Regions from separate parts of the Pantoea sp. Lij88 genome, predicted to be linked through region 3. Evidence: predicted binding sites of a transcription regulator. Region 3 holds the regulator's gene; each other region holds the start of a gene.
The links. The regulator CRP, encoded in region 3, controls carbon source genes, mostly activating them, when cyclic AMP is high. The targets are predictions, from matches to a motif close to ATGTGANNNNNNTCACAT.

Region 1: a site for CRP is predicted at 3,680-3,697, ahead of PU624_RS19190 (iron-containing alcohol dehydrogenase). Genes of this name have one in related genera too.
Region 2: a site for CRP is predicted at 1,760-1,777, ahead of PU624_RS22060 (PTS mannitol transporter subunit IICBA). Genes of this name have one in related genera too.

The regions. Positions count from the first base shown of each region.
Region 1 covers NZ_CP118269.1:3,257,907-3,264,590, reverse strand. Annotated here, with positions in the region: gene PU624_RS19205 (sialidase family protein) at 1-28, opposite strand, end outside; gene PU624_RS19200 (sodium:solute symporter family protein) at 30-1,445, opposite strand; gene PU624_RS19195 (dihydrodipicolinate synthase family protein) at 1,525-2,409, opposite strand; gene PU624_RS19190 (iron-containing alcohol dehydrogenase) at 2,421-3,569, opposite strand; gene dtnK (D-threonate kinase) at 3,757-5,016, shown strand; gene PU624_RS19180 (D-threonate 4-phosphate dehydrogenase) at 5,009-5,989, shown strand; gene PU624_RS19175 (DeoR/GlpR family DNA-binding transcription regulator) at 5,996-6,684, shown strand, end outside.
Region 2 covers NZ_CP118269.1:3,905,347-3,912,030, reverse strand. Annotated here, with positions in the region: gene PU624_RS22060 (PTS mannitol transporter subunit IICBA) at 1-1,618, opposite strand, end outside; gene PU624_RS22055 (DUF3053 domain-containing protein) at 2,052-2,768, opposite strand; gene PU624_RS22050 (gamma-glutamyltransferase family protein) at 2,973-4,571, opposite strand; gene PU624_RS22045 (HTH-type transcriptional regulator) at 5,299-5,595, shown strand; gene PU624_RS22040 (HD domain-containing protein) at 5,635-6,231, opposite strand; gene PU624_RS22035 (MarR family winged helix-turn-helix transcriptional regulator) at 6,296-6,684, shown strand, end outside.
Region 3 covers NZ_CP118269.1:415,116-421,799, forward strand. Annotated here, with positions in the region: gene ppiA (peptidylprolyl isomerase A) at 1-23, shown strand, start outside; gene PU624_RS05750 (YhfG family protein) at 123-293, shown strand; gene PU624_RS05755 (putative adenosine monophosphate-protein transferase Fic) at 283-876, shown strand; gene PU624_RS05760 (aminodeoxychorismate/anthranilate synthase component II) at 918-1,493, shown strand; gene argD (bifunctional acetylornithine/succinyldiaminopimelate transaminase) at 1,575-2,795, shown strand; gene PU624_RS05770 (YccS/YhfK family putative transporter) at 2,797-4,872, opposite strand; gene crp (cAMP-activated global transcriptional regulator CRP) at 4,930-5,562, opposite strand; gene PU624_RS05780 (OsmC family protein) at 5,866-6,270, shown strand.

The sequences.
Region 1 (6,684 bases), 1.1 Mb from region 3:
GTTCTGCGGTGACGGTTTCCTGAGTCATATTAGGCTCCACTGTTTTGTGCATTTTGTTGCGGTTGAGGCTGAGACTGGCGTGACGGGATACAGCGGTCAATCACCATAATGATGGCCGGTGTGACCAGCGCCACATACATATTGTCGATACCAAATGGGTTACCCATCAGGAACCAGACGGAGGTCACCACGCAGGCACCAATCAGACCGGCATTGGCACCACGTGTGCTCTTAAACCACGGCAGATAGAACGCCATGATCGCTACCACGGTGATCGACAGGCGAATCGCGCGGGTAAAGAAGGAGAGCTTCAGCACTTCCGGGAAGAACAGGACAAACAGCAGCGGGAAGAAGCCGATACCAATCGAGATCCAGCGCGTCATTTTAAATTCGCGCTCTGGCGTCGGGTTACGATATGGCACGTAAAAGTCTTTTACGACCAGCGAGGCGATGGCCAGCGCCACGGTGCCGACGCTGACGAAAATCGATGCCACCAGCGAGGTCGTGACGATGCCCGCCAGCCACGGTGACATATCCTGCAGAAACACTGGCAGCGCATAGAGGCTCTTGATATCCGGATGCGCAAACTTCGCCGCCACGCCAATCAGCGCCATCGCCAGACCGATTGGCAGGCAGAAGATGAAAGCGACCCAGGTAGCGCGCTTCGCTGATTTCACATCTTTGGTGGAGGAGATCGCCTGGATCACAAACTGCGTACAGAAGATCGATCCCACGGTGCCGATCAGCCAGGCCACAATGGTACTGGCCCCAACGTGCCCATCCCAGGTCCAGTAGAACGCGGGCATTTTCTCCATCATCGGGGCGACGCCGCCGGTCATCTTCAGCGCCACATAGAGGATAATCAGGATCCCCATATACTTGATGGCGCTGTGCAGCAGCGTAACCCAGGCCACGCCTTTCATGCCGCCAAAGGCAAAGTAGAAGGTGCTCACCACCGCAGTGATAAAGGCGGCCTGAGTCAGGTCGATCTTCAGCACGGTGGAGATCGCCGCCGCGCCGCTGATGTAGTTACCGACGTTCACCAGCAGCAGCGCATAGATCATGATCAGCGAGATAATGTTTTTGGTTGAGCTGCCATATTTCTCGGCGATAGCACCGGAGATCGTGATCTTTCCGGTGTTATAGATGCGTTTGACCAGAATCAGGCCAAACAGCGGAAAACCAATCGCCGCGCCAATCACAGACCATGACGCGGCGAAGCCATCTTCAAAAGCCGCCTGCGCGGTGCCGATGGTCGATTTTGCCCCGATATATTCAGACATCAGCATAATGCCGACGATAAAGGCGGGCATGGCGCGAGAGCCTTCCATAAAGTCGCCGCTGGTTTTACTGCGTAACCGCCAGGTCAGCCAGGTGGTGAACAGGATATAGGCGACCACCATGCCGACGATCAGTAAGGTACTCTCAGTTGAAAATGCTTTCATCATGACCTCGATTGTTCTGGCAGATGGCGACCATCAGGTTCGTTCTCATCTGACCGGTAGGGTGCAAAGGCGATGGACGTTATTGCAGATAGTGGTTCACGATTTGTCGGATCTGCTGCTGCTCTTCAGCGCTGAACTGCACGGCATAGCGGCTTTCACCCACCTCAAAGCCCTGCAGGCTGACCGCTTTTTTTACGGCGGCCGGTGAGAAGCCGATGCTGTACAGCGCGGTACGCAGGCCGGTGACGTTCTCCTGAGCCTGATGCGAACCGGCAATATCGCCGGCACTGAAGCGTGCCCAGATGGCGTTAATCGCCGCGGGTGCCACGTTTGCCAGCCCGGAAATAGAGGCGGGGCAGCCATCAACGAATCCCTGATGAATCAGTGAATCCGGGCCGTTGAGCACATCAAAGCCCTCACAGTCGGCGGTGGCCTGCAGAAAACCGCTCAGACTTTCATAGCTGCCCGCTGAATCTTTGATGCCGATGATGTTCGGGTGCGCAGCCAGCGTACGGACAGTCTCTGGCTGCAGCGTATTGCCGGTGCGCGCCGGAATGTTGTAGAGGAACAGCGGCACCGACAGCGCGTCGGCCACGCGCTGATAGTGGTCGATCAGCTCCTGCTGCTTCAGCGGAACGAACCACGGCGTGATCGCTGAGACGGCATCCACGCCAAGGCGGGCAATTTGTTTGCCGAGCCGGATCGTTTCACGGGTCGAGATCTCCCCGATATGTGCCACTACCGGTGCCTGGCCGTTGACCTCATCGACGCAGGTGGTGGTGACCGCGATCTTCTCCTGCTCGTTCAGCACAAAAAATTCGCCGTTGGTGCCGCCACAGAAGATGCCGTTTCCGGCATTGATCTGGCGTCTGACCTGCTCACGTTGCCTCACCGGATCAAAGGCACCTTCACGGTCAAAGGGGGTGACGATGGCGGTCAGTACGCCGTTTATTTTCTTATTCATGACAATCCTCATTACGCCTGGCAGGAAGGGAACAGCGTCAGGTAGACGGCGCGCACATCGTCGGCGGTGACCGCCATCGGCACGTTTTTCATCAGACGCTGAACGTCGAGTGCGGCTTCTACTAACCCGGGAAGCTGATTCGGGCCGATGCCCAGCGCTTCCAGGCTGGCAGGCAGTTGCAGTCGTGCCACCAGCGCGGTGAAGTAGTCAACCAGCGCGTGTGATTTCTCGTCATCGTTCAGACGAAGGTCGGCATCGGGCAGCAGGTCATAGGCCTGAGCAAATTTGCTCACGGCGGCCGGACGGACAAAGCGCATGCAGGGGGCCAGCAGAATGGCGTTGGCGACGCCGTGTGGCAGGTGATATTTGCCACCGAGTGGATATGAGAGGGCATGCACCAGATGCGTACCCGCGTGAGCAATAGACGCGCCGCCATAGTAAGAGGCCCAGAGCATCTCCAGCCGCGCCTGCAAATTCCCGGGTTCGCGCAGGGTGGTTTCGAGATTAGCGAACAGCTTCTTCATCCCAATCAGCGCATAGTTGTCGCTGACCGGATTGGCCACGTTGGCGGTGAAGCACTCAATCAGATGGCAAAGCGCATCAATACCGGTCGAGGAGGCGATGTGTGGCGGCATGCTGGTGGTGAGTTCCGGCACCAGCGCCACCACATCGGGCAGCATCACCGGTGAAATAATGCCGACTTTGGTCTCTTTCTCCGGGATCGCCAGAATCGCATTCGGCGTCGCTTCCGAGCCGGTGCCGGCAGTGGTGGGAATTAACATTGAGCGGGTGCGGCGCGCCGGTTTTTCGCCAGCCAGCAGTGCGTCCAGCGTCGGTGCTCCATCCATGCACAGCACTGACAGCAGCTTCGCTACATCCAGCACGCTGCCACCGCCGATGCCAATCACCATGTCGGCCTGGCCCTGGGAGAGCGCTGAGATAATCGCGGCTACGTCATGCTGGCTGGGCTCAGGGGGAACGCTGTTTACCAGGCTGATGCGCGGAATCCGATCCCGCAGCTGACCCATCAGCGCCTGTACCGCCGGAATCGCCTCAATGTTCCGGTCCGTAACCACCACCGCCGTGGATACTCCCTCCAGCAGATAGCGCATGTCGTTTAACGCCTGATATCCGCTGATCACCGTGCTGTTAATGTTCATTTCATACCCTTATTTCTGTCATGTCTGAGTAAATGATTAATTTTGCTCAGCGCAATGCGAAGTCAGTCACTCTCTGTGGCTAGTTTTATAAGGCATATCGATTTCGATTAATTTGAACTTGCTCACATATAATCAATCATGATTGAATATAATCAAATGCAGCGGCAATAGCCTGACAGGAGTGAGGATGGGCTCATCAATATGGAAAACCCCGGTGCTGGTCATCGCCGATGACTTTACCGGTGCCAACGATGCAGGTAGCGGACTGGCACAGGCTGGCGCCCGTGTACATGTGCTGTTCGGCACCGGAGCATCACTGCCAGACGAAGCCGCGGATGTGCTGGTGATCAGCACCGACAGCCGGGCCGTCAGCGCCAGCCTGGCCGCAGAGCGCGTCACTCAGGTGGTGCAGCACTATGCGGAACAGCTTCAGCAGGGCTGGCTGTTTAAAAAGATCGACTCCACGCTGCGCGGCAACGTCGGCGCTGAAACGGTGGCTGCGCTTCGCGCCAGCGGCAAAAAAATGGCGCTGGTGGCACCGGCCGTACCGCGGCTGGGCCGCACCACACGTGACGGCAAGGTGTGGGTCGATCAGCGCTTACTGACGGACACCGAATTTGCCAGCGATCCCAAAACCCCGATCCGCAGTGCCCGCATCCTCGATCAGATGCAGATCGACGGCACGGAGATCGATCTCGCGACGCTGCGCAGCGATCGGCTTGATGCGGTATTAGCGGCGGCGCAGGGCGTGGTGGCGGTGGATGCTGAAACGGAAGACGACCTGGCACGACTGATCGCGGCTGCGTCGCGTCTGAGCGAGACGCCCCTGCTGGTGGGCGCTGCCGGGTTAAGCGATGCGCTGGGTGCTGCACTCTCCGTTTACCCCGCGCGGCCTGTGCTGGCGGTGGTGGGATCGATGAGCCATCAGGCAGAGCAGCAGATCGCCGCGCTGCGTCATTACCGCGCCGTTGAGATAGTGGATGTCGATATCCGTCAGCTGTTTCAGCAGCCCGCCTGGCCCGACCGGAGTCGCTGGATCGAACAGGCGACCACCGCACTGCGTGCCGGTCGCCACACGGTGATCCGCACCTGCCAGCATGCATTCCAGCGACACGAGATCGAAAATCTCTGCCAGCAATACAGCGTGACGCGCCAGCAGCTGGGCGAGGCGATCTGTCAGCTGCTGGGCGAAATGGCCTTCAGCCTGTGCCGGGCGCAGCTGCCGCATGCGCTCTATCTGTCGGGAGGCGACGTGGCGATTGCCGTCGCGCAGGCACTCGGGGCCAGCGGTTTTAAAATTCAGGGTCTGGTGGCGGGCTGTGTGCCGCACGGGGTTCTGCTTAACAGTGAATTTACTCTGCCGGTGATGACCAAAGCGGGTGGCTTTGGTGATGAAAATACCCTGGTAGCAGCCATTGGTTTTATTGAGGAGAAGTCGAGTGAGTAAAATTATTGCGATCACCATGGGCGATCCGGCGGGAATCAGCCCGGAAATCATCATCAAATCACTCTCTGAAGGTGAGCTGAATGGCATTCCTGCCGTGGTGATTGGCTGTGCCAGTACACTGCGCCGCATTATGGCGATGAACATTACGCCACAGGCCGAGCTGCGGGTGCTGGACCGGGTACAGGATGCGCGGTTTGCGCCGGGCATCATCAACGTCATTGATGAGCCGCTGGCCGATCCCGATGCGCTGAAACCTGGCGTCGTGCAGAAAGAGGCAGGAGATCTGGCGTGGCGCTGCGTGAAGCGTGCCACCGGACTGGCGCTGGCGGGCGAGGTACATGCTATTGCTACCGCGCCGCTGAACAAAGAGGCGATGCATGCGGCGGGCCATCTCTATCCGGGTCACACCGAACTGCTGGCGCACCTTACCGACACCAAAGATTACGCCATGGTGCTCTACACCGATAAGCTGAAAGTCATTCATGTCACGACGCATATTGCGCTGCGTAAGTTCCTCGACACGCTGAATCAGACACGCATCAAAACCGTGATTGGTATGGCGGACACCTTCCTGCGTCGTGTGGGTTACCGCGCCCCGCGTATTGCCGTGGCGGGCGTCAATCCGCATGCCGGTGAGAACGGGCTGTTTGGCGATGAGGAGATCACCACCGTTGCCCCGGCGATTGAGGCGATGAAAGCGCAGGGGATTGATGTCTCCGGGCCTTGCCCGCCGGACACGGTGTTCCTGCAGTGCCAGGATGGACGCTATGACATGGTGGTGGCGATGTACCACGATCAGGGGCACATCCCGCTTAAACTGCTGGGCTTCTATGATGGGGTGAACATCACCGCAGGCCTGCCATTTATCCGCACCTCGGCTGACCACGGCACGGCATTTGATATCGCCTGGACAGGTAAAGCGAAGTCTGACAGCATGGCGATCTCTATTAAACTCGCGATGCAGCTCGCATAGGGAAATATGAAGGGACAGAGCCGTCTTGACCAGATTATGGATTACCTGAAAAGCCATAATCTGGTGACTGTTGAGCAACTGGTCAGTGCGATTTCCGCCTCACCCGCCACGATTCGACGTGATTTAATTAAGCTGGATAAAGAGGGCGTGATCAGCCGCAGTCATGGCGGCGTTACCCTGAATCGTTTTATTCCTGCCCAGCCAACCACACTGGAGAAAATGCAGCGTAACCTGGCCGAGAAGCAGGCGATCGCGGAATGCGCCGCCAGCTTTGTCCGGTCGGGAGATGCGGTGGTGCTGGATGCAGGCACCACCATGCTGGAGCTGGCGCGTCAGCTCACCCATCTGCCGCTGCGTGTGATTACCGCCGACCTGCACATTGCGCTGTTTCTGTCTGAATTTAAGCAGATTGAAGTGACAATTATTGGCGGCCGGATCGACGACTCCAGTCAGTCCTGTGTGGGCGAACATGGACGCCGGTTGCTGCGCAGCATCAATCCCGATATCGCGTTTGTCAGCTGTAACTCCTGGAGCCTTGAGCGCGGTATTACCACGCCGACCGAGGAGAAAGCCGGGCTGAAACACGATTTGCTGGCCAATGCCGCACGTCGGGTGTTGCTGGCGGACAGCAGCAAATATGGTTCCTGGTCGCTGTTCTGCGCCTCACCGGTGGATGATCTGACCGATATAGTCAC
Region 2 (6,684 bases), 450 kb from region 3:
GCATCGCTTCAACATATTCAGGCTCGACGTAACCGCCTTTCACCAGCTGTTCACCGGCAAAGCGAATCGCCTGCTCTTTGTTGCTGGCGGTCAGGCCGAGGAAGACGTTATCCGCACCCAGTTTAAACAGGTGGGCGTTGCCTTCATCGTAGCTGTCAGAGAGCGCAGTGTTCACCGTTTCACGATGCACATCACTGCGGTTCGCCGCCACCAGACGTTCGGTCAGGGTGCTGTAGAGCGCGCTGTCGAGGAAGTTGTTCAGCGAGATATGCTGTGCATGCGGGGCCTGGCGAATAGCACGTTCGGTCAGGTCGCGATGGGTGATCACCAGATCAACATCACCCGGCAGGGCGTTGATCGCGGTGTTGGTGACCGACACATTGCTCAGACCGGCATCCTGCACTTTCTTACGCAGTACGCCTGCACCCATGGCGCTGGAACCCATACCGGCATCACAGGCGACGATGATTTTACGCACGTGGTGCAGTTCGACGCTCATGGCATCGCTGGCAATGGCTGCGCCCGCCACGTTCTGGCCTTTAGACTGCGCTTTCATCTCGTGCATGCGCTGGGTCGCGGCTTCGATATCGTCATCTTCTTTGACTTTACTGGTTTTCAGCAGGATAGCGGAAACCACGAAGGAGACGGCGAAGGCGGCGGCGATAGCAGCGATGTTCGCGAAGTAGGCACCTTTTGGCGTCATTGCCAGCACGGCCAGGATTGAACCCGGTGAGGCAGGAGAGACCAGGCCACCGTTCAGTACGGTCAGCGTGAAGACGCCGGTCATACCGCCCAGGATCACCGCCAGCAGCAGGCGAGGGGCCATCAGCACATACGGGAAGTAGATCTCATGGATGCCGCCGAGGAAGTGGATAATTGCCGCACCGCCCGCAGACTGTTTAGCACTGCCACGACCAAAGAACATGTAGGCCATCAGCACGCCCATACCCGGACCCGGGTTGGCTTCGATCAGGAAGAAGATCGACTTGCCGGCTTCACTCGCCTGCTGGATGCCCAGTGGTGAGAAGATACCGTGGTTAATGGCGTTGTTCAGGAACAGGATTTTTGCCGGTTCAACGAAGATGGAGGTCAGCGGCAGCAGGTTGTTCTGCACCATCAGATTCACGCCTGCGGCGAGAATGTGAGACAGACCTTCAACCAGCGGACCGATCGCCAGGAACGCCAGCAGCGCCAGGATCATCCCGATAATACCGGCCGAGAAGTTGTTAACCAGCATCTCGAAGCCGCTTTTGATTTTGCCGTCAATCGCCCGGTCGAACGACTTAATTGCCCAGCCGCCCAGCGGACCGGCAATCATCGCACCGAGGAACATCGGCATATCTGCACCGACAATCACACCCATGGTCGTAATCGCACCGACCACGCCGCCGCGATCGCCGCCCACCAGACGCCCACCGGTGAAACCGATCAGCAGTGGCAGCAGGTAAGTGATCATCGGCGCAACGAGTTTGGCCAGCGTTTCGTTAGGGATCCAGCCAGTTGGAATAAACAGCGCGGTGATGATACCCCAGGCGATAAACGCCCCGATGTTTGGCATCACCATATTACTCAGAAAGCGACCAAAGCTCTGTACTTTGACCTTCACTGATGAGGACATAAACCCACCCCTTATTGAGACGCGCTTCAATAGGAGAGCGCGCTTGTTTTTGTTTAGCCACCCCGACGCATAGCCGGTGGTATTACTGTATGCACGCGGACTCTATCACGCGAATTTGACACTGCGTAGCGCACGGAATAAGTGTGATCTATATCACTCATTCAGGGTGGTGGCAGGGGTGGTTAGCGTGACTCGGATCACATTTTAACAGGCGTAAGGGATTGTTTTGCCGGTTTTTTAATCGGGGTGGCCGGTGATCTGTGAGATGAATCACACTTAGCGGCGGGGGATTTGTTATATAAATGTGACTTAGATCACAAACTATTTTTGGTCGAAAATGCGCCAGATCACACTTCATTTAGCGGGGGATTAACAGAGCCAAAAAAAAGCAGAAGAGACGGGCAGACGATCAACGCCTGCCCGGAAAGCGGGTTTACTGCAGACCACCCTGAACGGCAGCCTGTGCCTGAGGAAGCGCCTGCGAATTGGCGGATAAGGTGCTCATCAGCGCGTTATATTGCGAAGCCTGATCCTGCGTCGGGAACTGCACGCCGCCATCATTGAAGCTGACACGGGTTCCCTGGGTTTGCAGGAAATCACCAGCCTGCACAGCACCCTGGCTCAGCGCCTGAAGTTTTGGCAGCAGCGGAATCAGCTGATTGGCGGGCACCGTCACCACTTTGTTGTAGGCGGTGTCATAGACTTTTTTCAGATCATCCGACTGCTTAAGGGCTGCTTTGCTGCTGTCAGCCTGCATTTTTGCGCTTTCAATCTGCTGGGTGACGATCACCAGCGCGCTGTTGGCCTGACGCAGGGAGTCGCGACGAGTGAGATAATCCTGCGGAACGCGAATGGCAGAAAGCTCATCCACCACCGGGCGCATGCCCTGTTCAACCGCTTTGTTCGCCTGCTGCGAGAAGCCATACATAATGGCGTAATCGCTGGCGAAGTTACCAAAGCTCTGCTTCTGGTTTTCGCTGAGGCTGGGCAGATGCTCGCCGCTGCGCATCACGGTATTCTGGAGAAAATCGATAAATGCTTTGCGCTGCTCGCCTTCTTTATCACCACATGCGGTGAGTTGCAGCACGATCAGCGCGCCAGCGAGCATAATGCCGCCACGTGCCATAAGGCGTGTAAGTCCTGAAGCCATTGGGTCAACTCCTGTCGGTGAAACTGTCTGATGTCCAGGTAGGAATGGCCTAAAGAATAGAACAAACCGGAGTCACGGCACAATGTGAAACCACCTGTGAAACAGATGCTTTCTTAAACCCCGGTTACACAACGGGATCGCCTGCGCGTCAGCGCGCGTACCTGAACGTCATGTTTAGCAGCCTGACGCTCAAACGCGGCAGCCTTAAAACACCACCGCCTGACCATCTTTACGACTCTCACTGGCTGCAATATAGAAGCCCTGCGGATCGCGCACTATCGCCTGCGCGCCACCAAAGTTGTAATTGCTCAGGGGATCTTCCAGTACCACATTGTGACCCATGCGGCGCAGTGTGCTCAGGGTATTACGGTCGAGTGTCGATTCAAACACCACCTCGCGGCCCTGCACTACGCGCCAGCGCGGCGCATCTATGGCGGCCTGCGGATTCTGCCGGTGCAGCATAATCCGCAGCGCCAGCTGGACATGTCCCTGCGCCTGCATCGGGCCGCCCATCACGCCAAACGCCATCAGCGGCTGACCCTGCTCATCCAGCGCAAAGGCCGGGATGATGGTGTGGAAAGGGCGCTTACCGCCCGCGACGACGTTAGGATGGTCCGGATCGAGTGAAAAGCCCGCGCCGCGATTCTGCAGGCTGATGCCGGTGTCGGGAACCACTACGCCGGAGCCAAATCCCATGTAGTTAGACTGGATGAACGAGACCATCATGCCGCTGGCATCAGCCGTCGCGACATACACCGTGCCGCTCTGCTGCGGTGAGCCAAAGCGGAAATCTCCCGCCCGGTCAGGGTCAATTAAGGCTGCCCGCTGGCGGATATAGTCTTTGCTCAGCAGGAATTCCGCCGGAAATTCGAGGTGATCTTCATCGGTGACGTAACGGTCCAGATCGACCAGCGCCAGTTTCATTGCCTCGATGGAGAGATGCAGCCACTGCGGTGAATCGGGCGCATAACGGTTGATCTCCCACGCTTCCAGAATGCCGAGTGCAATTAAGGTCGCAATGCCCTGACCGTTAGGCGGCAACTCCTGCACCGATCCCCCGGCAAACGGATGTGACAGCAGGGTCACCCAGTCGGCACGATGGTTTTTCAAATCCTCCAGCGTCAGGGCCGCGCCATGTTCACGGGCGAAGGCCGCCATCTTCTGCGCCAGTGCGCCGCGATAAAAACTTTCGCCCTCCGTCTCAGCGATCTCCTGCAGGGTGCGGGCCTGAGCCGGATTGCGAAACAGCTCACCTGTGCGGGGCGGACGGCCCTGCGGTGCAAAGCAGTCTGTGAAACCTGGCTGATCCTGCAGCTTGTCATAGCCGCGCTGCCACAACTGACCAATTAGCGGTGATACCGGAAAACCGTCCCGCGCATAGTCAATCGCCGGTTGCGCCAGGGTGGTCAGCGGTAAGGTCCCGAAGCGCTTCGCCAGAGTGACCCATGCTGAGACGGCGCCTGGCACCGTAACGGATTCCCAGCCGGTTTCAGGCATCACACTCAGACCGGCAAAGCGTTCGGGATGCCAGGCGGCAGGCGAACGGCCTGAGGCGTTTAACCCATGCAGCTCGCGGCCGTCCCAGACAATGGCAAACGCATCGCTGCCGATGCCGTTTCCGGTGGGCTCCAGCACGGTTAAAGCGAGGGCGGTAGCGATAGCGGCATCCACGGCGTTCCCGCCCTGTTGCAGCATCCGTAAACCCGCCTGCGCCGCCAGCGGTTGTGAGGTTGCGACGGCATTGCGTCCCATCATCGGTACGCGATGAGACGGGTATCCGACGTTAAAATCTGTTTCACGCATCGCTTTTCATCCTTACAGGGTCTGTTTTTCCCGTCATCAGTGCGCTATCACCGGTCTGCACGTTTACCGCGCATCAGGCCGATAAATAACGTGTAACTGCACCGGCATGAGGCGTCAGCCGTTTCGTTAAGGTGACTGCTGATTTATCTGACGATACGGCGGCGTTCAGGATAAAAGATTTGCCCGCACAGCACTGTGAGGCGCAGCGCGCCAGGGCTCAGGCCCTAACCAGGACAATTCTTAAATTAATCAGAACTGTGAATATAAGTGTTCAGGAAGTAAACCATTGGCGTATATTTTGCACTCACTACCTGAACAGGTGTAGTGCTCACAGAAATGAGAATATGCCCGCCAGAATTTTGATGGTATCCACATAAATCGCAAACATCATTTGATTTTTTTGCCCGCTATGTAAGCACAAAAATCAACTGCCTCAGCAGGTTAGAGGCGCTGGAACTTTTCCGGCAAACAATAGCAAAAAAAATAATTATAAATTGCGCGGCAAATAGTCAGGTCTCTATCCATACTTAGTCTCCCGGCATTTGTTGCATTGACCTGACATCTTTAAAGCAGTGCACCGCAGGCTGTGTCCCGTAATGGTTTTTCTCATAACAAAAACAAACCCTTGCGGGATCCAGCCTGAACAGGCCCGGTTTCAGAGTCCTGACTTCAGGCTCGTACCTCTCTACTTTCACGTGCTTCATAGCGAGTTTTTAAGGAGTTCTCTATGGAATTAAAAGACCCGATGTTTGAATTGCTCAGCAGCCTTGAGCAGATTGTTTTGACACGTGATGATCGCGCCGCCGAGTTACTTATTCAGCGTCAGCAACCCGCCCAGCCAGAGCCGCAGCGTCTGCGTGAGATGACAGGCATGCAGGTTGATGAGTTTGCAAAAGTGATGGGCGTGAGCGTTTCTTCCGTGAAAAGCTGGGAAGCCCGGCGTACCCGTCCTTCCGCGACGGCGCAGAAACTGATGAAATTATTACAGGCTAATCCCTATCTGGGACGCCAGTTGCTTGAATAATCAGGTATCCCGAAAAGAACCCGCCGCTGGCGGGTTTTTTTATGCGTGTATTTCGCTGTATTTAGCGGCCTGTTTCACAAACCAGCTCTCCGGCACGCTGTAGGGCGGCTCCCGCAACTGGGCGAGTCCGCTTTCAATGATCGCTGAAGCCTGCTGCCATAACTGCGCATCTCCCTGTTTCAGCAGCTCAATCTGTATCTGCTTTTCCACCAGGTAGACCCGTGCAAAGTCAGGGTCAAAACGCACAATCGCGCGGGTATTATCGATGATGTCAGCCAGTTTGATGGTCTGGGCCTCAGGACTGGCGCTGGCCGTATGGCGGAAGTGCGCCAGTTTGCGGGCCGCGCGATTCTTTGCCGCTGCGGGTGTGCTGTCGGTCAGCATCTCAACCAGGCTGGCCACGCGTGCGCCAAAATGGGCTTCGATATCACCCCGGGTCGTGGCAGTATCTTCCACGGTATCGTGCAGCCAGGCTGCCGCTAACAACGCCTCATCATGACTGACGCTGCGCACCAGTTCCACCACCGCGGCCGGATGAACAATGTACGGTTCATCGGTATACTTGCGGCGCTGACCGGCACTGGCATGTGCCTCGGTGGCGAATCGACGCGCCTGTTCTTCCAGTGAATCCTGCATGCTTTTCCCCCTGACCCCAAAAGTTTGCTTGCAATTATCTAGCGCGCTATCTATATTAATTCCCATGAACTGTGATCAAGATGACAAAAAAGTGAAACCGATGCCACTGTTGGTCGATCAGCAACTCTGCTTTGCGCTTTATTCTGCCAACCTGGCGATGAATAAAGTCTATCGCCAGTTGCTGAGCCAGCTCGACATTACTTACCCGCAATATCTGGTGATGCTGGTGTTATGGCAAAAAGACGATGTCACGGTGTCTGAGATTGGCGAGCAGCTTTTTTTAGACTCGGCAACATTAACGCCACTGCTGAAGCGGCTGGAAAACGCAGGTCTGATTAACCGCCAGCGCACCCGCCAGGATGAGCGCCAGGTGGCGGTCACGCTGACTGAGGCTGGCCGCGCGCTGCGGATTAAGGCTGAAGCGATTCCTGAAGCGGTGAAATGTGCCACCGC
Region 3 (6,684 bases):
TCTCCGCCAAAGTCCTGCCTTAAAGCTTTTCGTCGCCATCTGCGGATGGCGACCGCCTGCCGCCTCCGGCAAAGCCAGAAATTGCTCTTATACTTAGGGCAAAAACCTGAGCAGGAGGCGGCATGGCGAACAAACTCACCGAAAAACAGAAGGTCACACTGTGGCAGCAGCGGCGTAGCGCCAGCTATCAGGCCAGCTGTCGGCTGGAAGGCTTCTCATCGAATGAAACCAGCGTAAACAGCGATGATGCAGCCGCGCGTCTGGCGTCACTGAGGAGGCAATATGGACTCTAATACTGCCGTCAGCCAGGATCCCTACCTGTGGCAGCACGACAACGTGCTGAAAAACCTGCCCGATATTCATGATGCCGCGCAGCTGCGCAAGGCGGAACTGAGCTTCAGTGCGGCGCGCGCCGCCACGCTGGAACTGGGTCCCCGTAATCCCGGCTTGCCATATCTGCGCCAGATCCATCGCACGCTGTTCCAGGATGTCTACAGCTGGGCCGGTGAACTGCGCACCATCGATATCTGGCGTGATGAGACGCCGTTCTGTCATTTCGAATATATCGAAAAGGAAGGCAACGCCCTGATGGCCGCGCTGGAAGAGGAGAAGGGGCTGGCTGATCTGCCGCGTGATGCGTTTGTTCAGCGGCTTGCTCACTACTACTGCGAAATCAATATGCTCCATCCTTTCCGCCACGGAAACGGTCGGGCACAGCGGATTTTCTTTGAACAGCTGGCGCTGCATGCCGGTTATCTGCTGGACTGGGATGAGACGGACGCGGAAAGCTGGAAAGCGGCTAATCAGGCCGGTGTGGCCGGAGACCTGGCCCCGCTGGAGCAGGTCTTTGCGAAAGTGGTGAGCGAGGCAGCGTAACCGCGTAGAATAGCGGCGCGGTTTATCATTCTGGACGCGTCATGCTGCTGCTTATCGACAATTACGACTCCTTTACCTGGAATCTTTATCAATATTTCTGCGAGCTGGGCGCGCAGGTTCAGGTGGTGCGCAACGATGCCATCACCCTGGAGCAGATGGCGGCGCTGCCGCTGACCCATCTGGTGATCTCCCCTGGCCCCTGTACGCCTTCAGAGTCCGGCATCTCGCTGGCAGCGATCCGGCACTTCGCCGGGCAGCTGCCGGTGCTGGGCGTCTGCCTGGGGCATCAGGCGATTGCGCAGGCGTATGGCGCACAGGTTGTACGCGCGCGTCAGGTGATGCACGGCAAAACCTCCGCGATTCAGCACACCGGCCAGGGCGTGTTCCGCAATCTCAATAATCCCCTGACCGTGACCCGCTATCACTCGCTGATTGTGCAGCGCGATTCTCTGCCCGACGCATTCGAGGTGACTGCCTGGACGGTGCGTGATGGCGAGCCTGACGAGATTATGGGATTCCGCCATAAAACTCTGGCGCTGGAAGGCGTTCAGTTCCATCCCGAAAGCATTCTCAGCGAGCAGGGACATCAGTTGCTGCGCAATTTCCTTGCGCAATAAGTTGCCTTTGAGTGATTTTTTATGCATATTTTGTGATTATTATTTCAATGCAGCACAACAATCATCCAGATGGGGTTACTAATGGCAGCGGAAAAAATTGCGGTCACGCGGGAAACGTTCGATAACGTTATTTTGCCTGTTTATGCACCTGCGCAGTTCGTGCCGGTTAAAGGCAAGGGCAGCCGTGTATGGGATCAGCAGGGCAAAGAGTATATCGATTTCTCGGGGGGTATCGCCGTCACCGCACTTGGACACTGCCATCCCGCGCTGGTGGAGACGCTGAAAAGCCAGGGCGAGACGCTGTGGCACACCAGCAACGTCTTCACCAACGAACCGGCGCTGCGTCTCGCCAGTAAGTTAATCCAGGCGACCTTTGCTGACCGTGTTTTCTTCGCCAACTCCGGTGCCGAAGCCAACGAAGCCGCCTTTAAGCTGGCGCGCTACTACGCCTGCAAACGTCACAGCCCGTTTAAAAGTAAGATCATCGCCTTCCATAACGCTTTTCATGGCCGGACGCTGTTTACCGTCACGGTTGGCGGCCAGCCAAAATATTCTGACGGATTCGGTCCGAAACCGGCGGATATCGTTCACGTGCCGTTCAATGACCTGGACGCGGTGAAAGCGGTGATTGACGATCATACCTGCGCCATCGTGGTTGAACCGATTCAGGGTGAAGGCGGCGTGGTGCCCGCGACGCAGGAATTTATGCAGGGACTGCGTGCGCTTTGCGATCAGCATCAGGCGCTGCTGGTGCTGGATGAAGTGCAGAGCGGCATGGGACGCAGCGGCAAGCTGTTCGCCTATGAGCATTATGGCATTCAGCCCGATATTCTGACCTCAGCCAAAGCGCTGGGCGGTGGCTTCCCGGTGAGCGCCATGCTCACCACCAACGAGATCGCCTCGACCATGGCGCCGGGCGTGCATGGCACCACCTATGGCGGTAATCCGCTGGCCTGCGCCATCGCCGAAACGGCGCTGGATATCATCAATACGCCAGACGTGCTGGAAGGCGTTGAGATGCGTCGCCAGCACTTTGTTACGGCGCTGAAGGCCATCGACGCGAAGTATGATCTCTTCAGCGACATTCGCGGTAAGGGGCTGCTGATAGGTGCGGCGCTGAAACCTCAGCATGCAGGCAGATCGCGCGACATTCTGAATGCCGCCGCCGCTGAAGGCGTGATGGTGCTGGTGGCCGGAACCGACGTAATGCGTTTTGCGCCGTCACTGATTATCGAACCGGCCGACATTGAAGAGGGCATGAGCCGCTTCGCCACCGCCGTCGGCAAAGTGCTCAACGGCTGACTTAGTTTTTACGTAAGCGTCGGATCAGCCAGCGGCCATGTTGCGGTCGCTGGTTCCACGCCAGCGATGAAATGGTGTACATCACGCTCAGATGATCGAGAATGCGCCGCACATGCTGCTCCACCACCGTGATCGGTCCCTCAGTGATATTCTCCAGGTCATCCAGCAGGTTCACCTGCGAGCTTTCACCATCATATTCCAGCCGCTGCTGACACCGCTGCAGCGCGATTTCACAGGATTGCAGATAGCGTTCAGCCAGTGAGGCCGTCAGCATGGTGTGCTCGCGCGCCAGAATCGTTATCGCATTGATATGCTCGACAATAAACTGGCTGTGCGTGACCCAGAGCCGCATATCACTCAGATAGCGGGCGTTGAATGCCGGTTCCTGCATCGCCTGATTGAGTGAGTTAAACAGCGCATTGTGAGCCTGATTCACCTTCACGCGCTGATAAGCCAGTTTCTCGGGTGACTGTTCGTCGCCCAGCAACAGCCGCAGCGCATCCTGATAGGTTTCCAGCGCGTCATGGGCATTCTGCCGCAGTAAGCCGCTCTGCCACTGCGGCCACAGCCACAGCATCCCGCCAAAGGCGATCAGACAGCCCATCAGCGTATCCATCAGTCGCGGCAGCAGAAACTGCGCGCCATTCAGCGACAGCAACTGCAGCGAGTAAACCGCCGTGACCGTAAAGCCAATCATCGACCAGCCATAGAACTGGCGGGTAAAGCGATAGCTGATAAAGGTTATTGCCAGCATGATCATCAGCACCAGCGACTCCGGCACGGCCAGGCGCAGCGTGGCGGCCGCGATGACCAGACCGGCAAAGGTGCCCAGCGCCCGGTGCTGAATGCGGACACGGGTGGCGCTGTAGCCGTTCTGGCTGACGAACATAATGGTCATCAGGATCCAGTAGGGCTTAGGGATGTTGAAGAACAGCGCCAGCGCGCTGCCCAGCATCAGCATGACCGCAAAGCGACCGGCCGTGCGCAGCGCCGACGAGCGAAACGAGAGATAACTGCGCAGCGCCGGTAACAGCGGCAGACGGCGCTGGCGGTCCGCCATCAGATCGCGCTGATACAGGGGTTTCTGGGTGCGCAGGACCCGCGCAATGCGGTTGAAGTGGTAAAGGCAGAAGTTACCTACCGGATTGTCGGGATGCTGATGGGCGATCTTCTCCAGCGCGCCGAGCTGTTTATCCATCGCAAAGCGATCGGGTAGCTGGTGATAAAGGATGTTATCCGCCAGCACCCGCAGCCGGGCCGAGATGGTTTTGGCATTCCAGCGGATGACCGCTTCGGCATGGCTCTGTTCGACCAGCTTCTGCACCTCTTCCGGCCGATGCAGGCTGACTGAGATGTGCTCCTGCAGATCCAGCGCCACCTGAAAGGCGCGCGTCAGCCGCTTATGGCTGTGATCGCGGCTGGCCGACAGCATGTGCATCTGCTGATAACAGGTGTTGATCAGATCGACCACTTTCTGCTGACGCGCCAGCAGCGGCGGCAGGGCCTTTTCCGGATCGGTGAGCTGAGTCAGCAGGGTATATTTAGCGTCGCAGTAGTTAGCCAGCTCGCGGTAGATGAGGCTGAGGCTCTCGCGCATCGGCTGCTCTTTCCACAGCCAGAACCAGAACCAGTTAAACACCCCATACCAGAGCGTGCCGCCGATATAGAGCAGCGGGGTGACATAGATGGGCATGCGGCCAATCAGGCTGAGGGTAAAGATAGCGGCGATAAGGGTGCCGGGCAGCAGGCGGCCATGCAGCGGACTGATTTCACCGGTGACGCCGAGCAGCAGGGGCATGGCGAAGAGGATCAGCGGCAGTGGGATAGCATGCAGGGTGAGCCACTGAATGAGAAAGCTGCCGAGGGCAAACAGGCTGCCGCCAACAATGAGACGTTTGAAGAAGCGTTTATGCGGGGTATCCAGACCGGCGATGTTGCAGCAGGCGGGCACTAAGGAGAACAGCAGACCTTTTTGCAGGTCGCCAGCCAGCCAGCCCAGCGCCACCGGCAGACAGAGCACCAGCGTTTGCCGCAAGGCGTAGTTAACTTCAGGATGGTAAATGATTCGACGCCACATCGGCCCAACACAAACAATAACGGCGTGATGTTGCCATCACGCCGTGGGTGACAGGAATTAACGGGTGCCGTAAACGACGATGGTTTTGCCGTGTGCGGAGATCAGGTTCTGATCTTCCAGCATCTTCAAAATACGGCCCACGGTTTCGCGTGAACAACCAACAATCTGGCCAATTTCCTGACGAGTGATTTTAATTTGCATGCCGTCGGGATGCGTCATGGCATCTGGCTGTTTCGCCAGGTTGAGCAGGGTCTGTGCAATGCGCCCGGTGACGTCGAGGAAAGCGAGGTTACCCACTTTTTCAGACGTGACCTGCAGGCGACGCGCCATCTGCGATGAGAGTCGCATCAGGATGTCGGGGTTAACCTGGATCAGCTGACGGAATTTCTTGTAAGAAATCTCCGCCACTTCGCACGCGCTTTTCGCACGTACCCAGGCGCTGCGCTCCTGGCCTTCTTCGAAGAGGCCAAGCTCACCAATGAAATCGCCCTGATTCAGGTAGGAAAGAATCATCTCTTTGCCTTCTTCATCTTTAATCAGAACCGCGACGGAACCTTTCACGATGTAGTAAAGCGTTTCAGCTTTTTCACCTTGGTGAATCAGCGTACTTTTGGATGGATACTTGTGAATATGGCAATGGGACAGGAACCATTCGAGTGTAGGGTCTGTTTGCGGTTTGCCGAGAACCATTCGCTATTATCCTCTGTTGTAATCGTGCCCAAAATACAGGGGGCAGTTTTCCCTGTCAGGCGGTGAAAGCTTCAAGCGTTTCCATTTCAGGAAATCATTCGGGCCGCATCAGGCGCAGTGCGCATCATCCTTCCCGGCTTCGTCATCGGGTGACGAAAAATATTTTCAGCACTGTTTGTAGCACAGCTTTTGCCGACTGTCTTCTGTTGTCTCGCTTCAGCTACAGGCGGATTTCTCTGGATTGCTGTTTACCAGGCGAAAGCGTACTCTGGCGACAAAACAGCGTATTCCGGAGCAAAAATCATGCAGGCAAGAGTGAAATGGGTAGAAGGGCTGACATTCCTCGGAGAATCCTCATCCGGCCACCAGATACTGATGGATGGCAATTCGGGTGATAAAGCGCCCAGCCCAATGGAGATGGTGCTGATGGCGGCCGGTGGATGCAGCGCGATTGATGTGGTTTCAATTCTGCAAAAAGGCCGCAATGATGTGGCTGATTGTGAAGTAAAACTGACCTCAGAACGTCGTGAAGAGGCGCCGCGAATCTTTACGCACATCAACCTGCATTTTATCGTGAGTGGTAAAGCGCTCCAGGATAAAGCGGTCTCACGCGCCGTGGATCTTTCTGCTGAAAAATATTGCTCGGTGGCCATCATGCTGGGTAAAGGTGTGACGATGACGCATAGCTATGAAGTGGTTGAGCTGTAATGGCCGCAGGGATCATCGCAGACCTGTTAACTTCACTTCTAGTGTCTGATGCAGGTTGCTTTAAGACTGTGCCTGCGCAGAGAACCGGGTCAGATCGGAAAGACACAAAAACCGCCATCCATGGCATGCTCGGCCCGCGCGATTACGCACCTCATCCCTGAGGTGCGCCCGTTGCCGGGCCAACGCGTTGCGTTGTTCAAAAACGCTCCCGGCGTTTTTGTCCCAGGCGCGGGACGCTTTCCTCTTCTGACCCGGTTCCCTGCGTGTTGAGCTTATCTGTTGCTGTCAGATTCTTTGTATGCAGGTTTTGTTTGTAGCGGCCTTACTGAAACCGGATGCGGTTGCCGGACGTGAAGCGAAGGGAGCATACGCCTGTAGCAAAGCATAGCGGGCCAGGGACAAAAACGCCGGGAG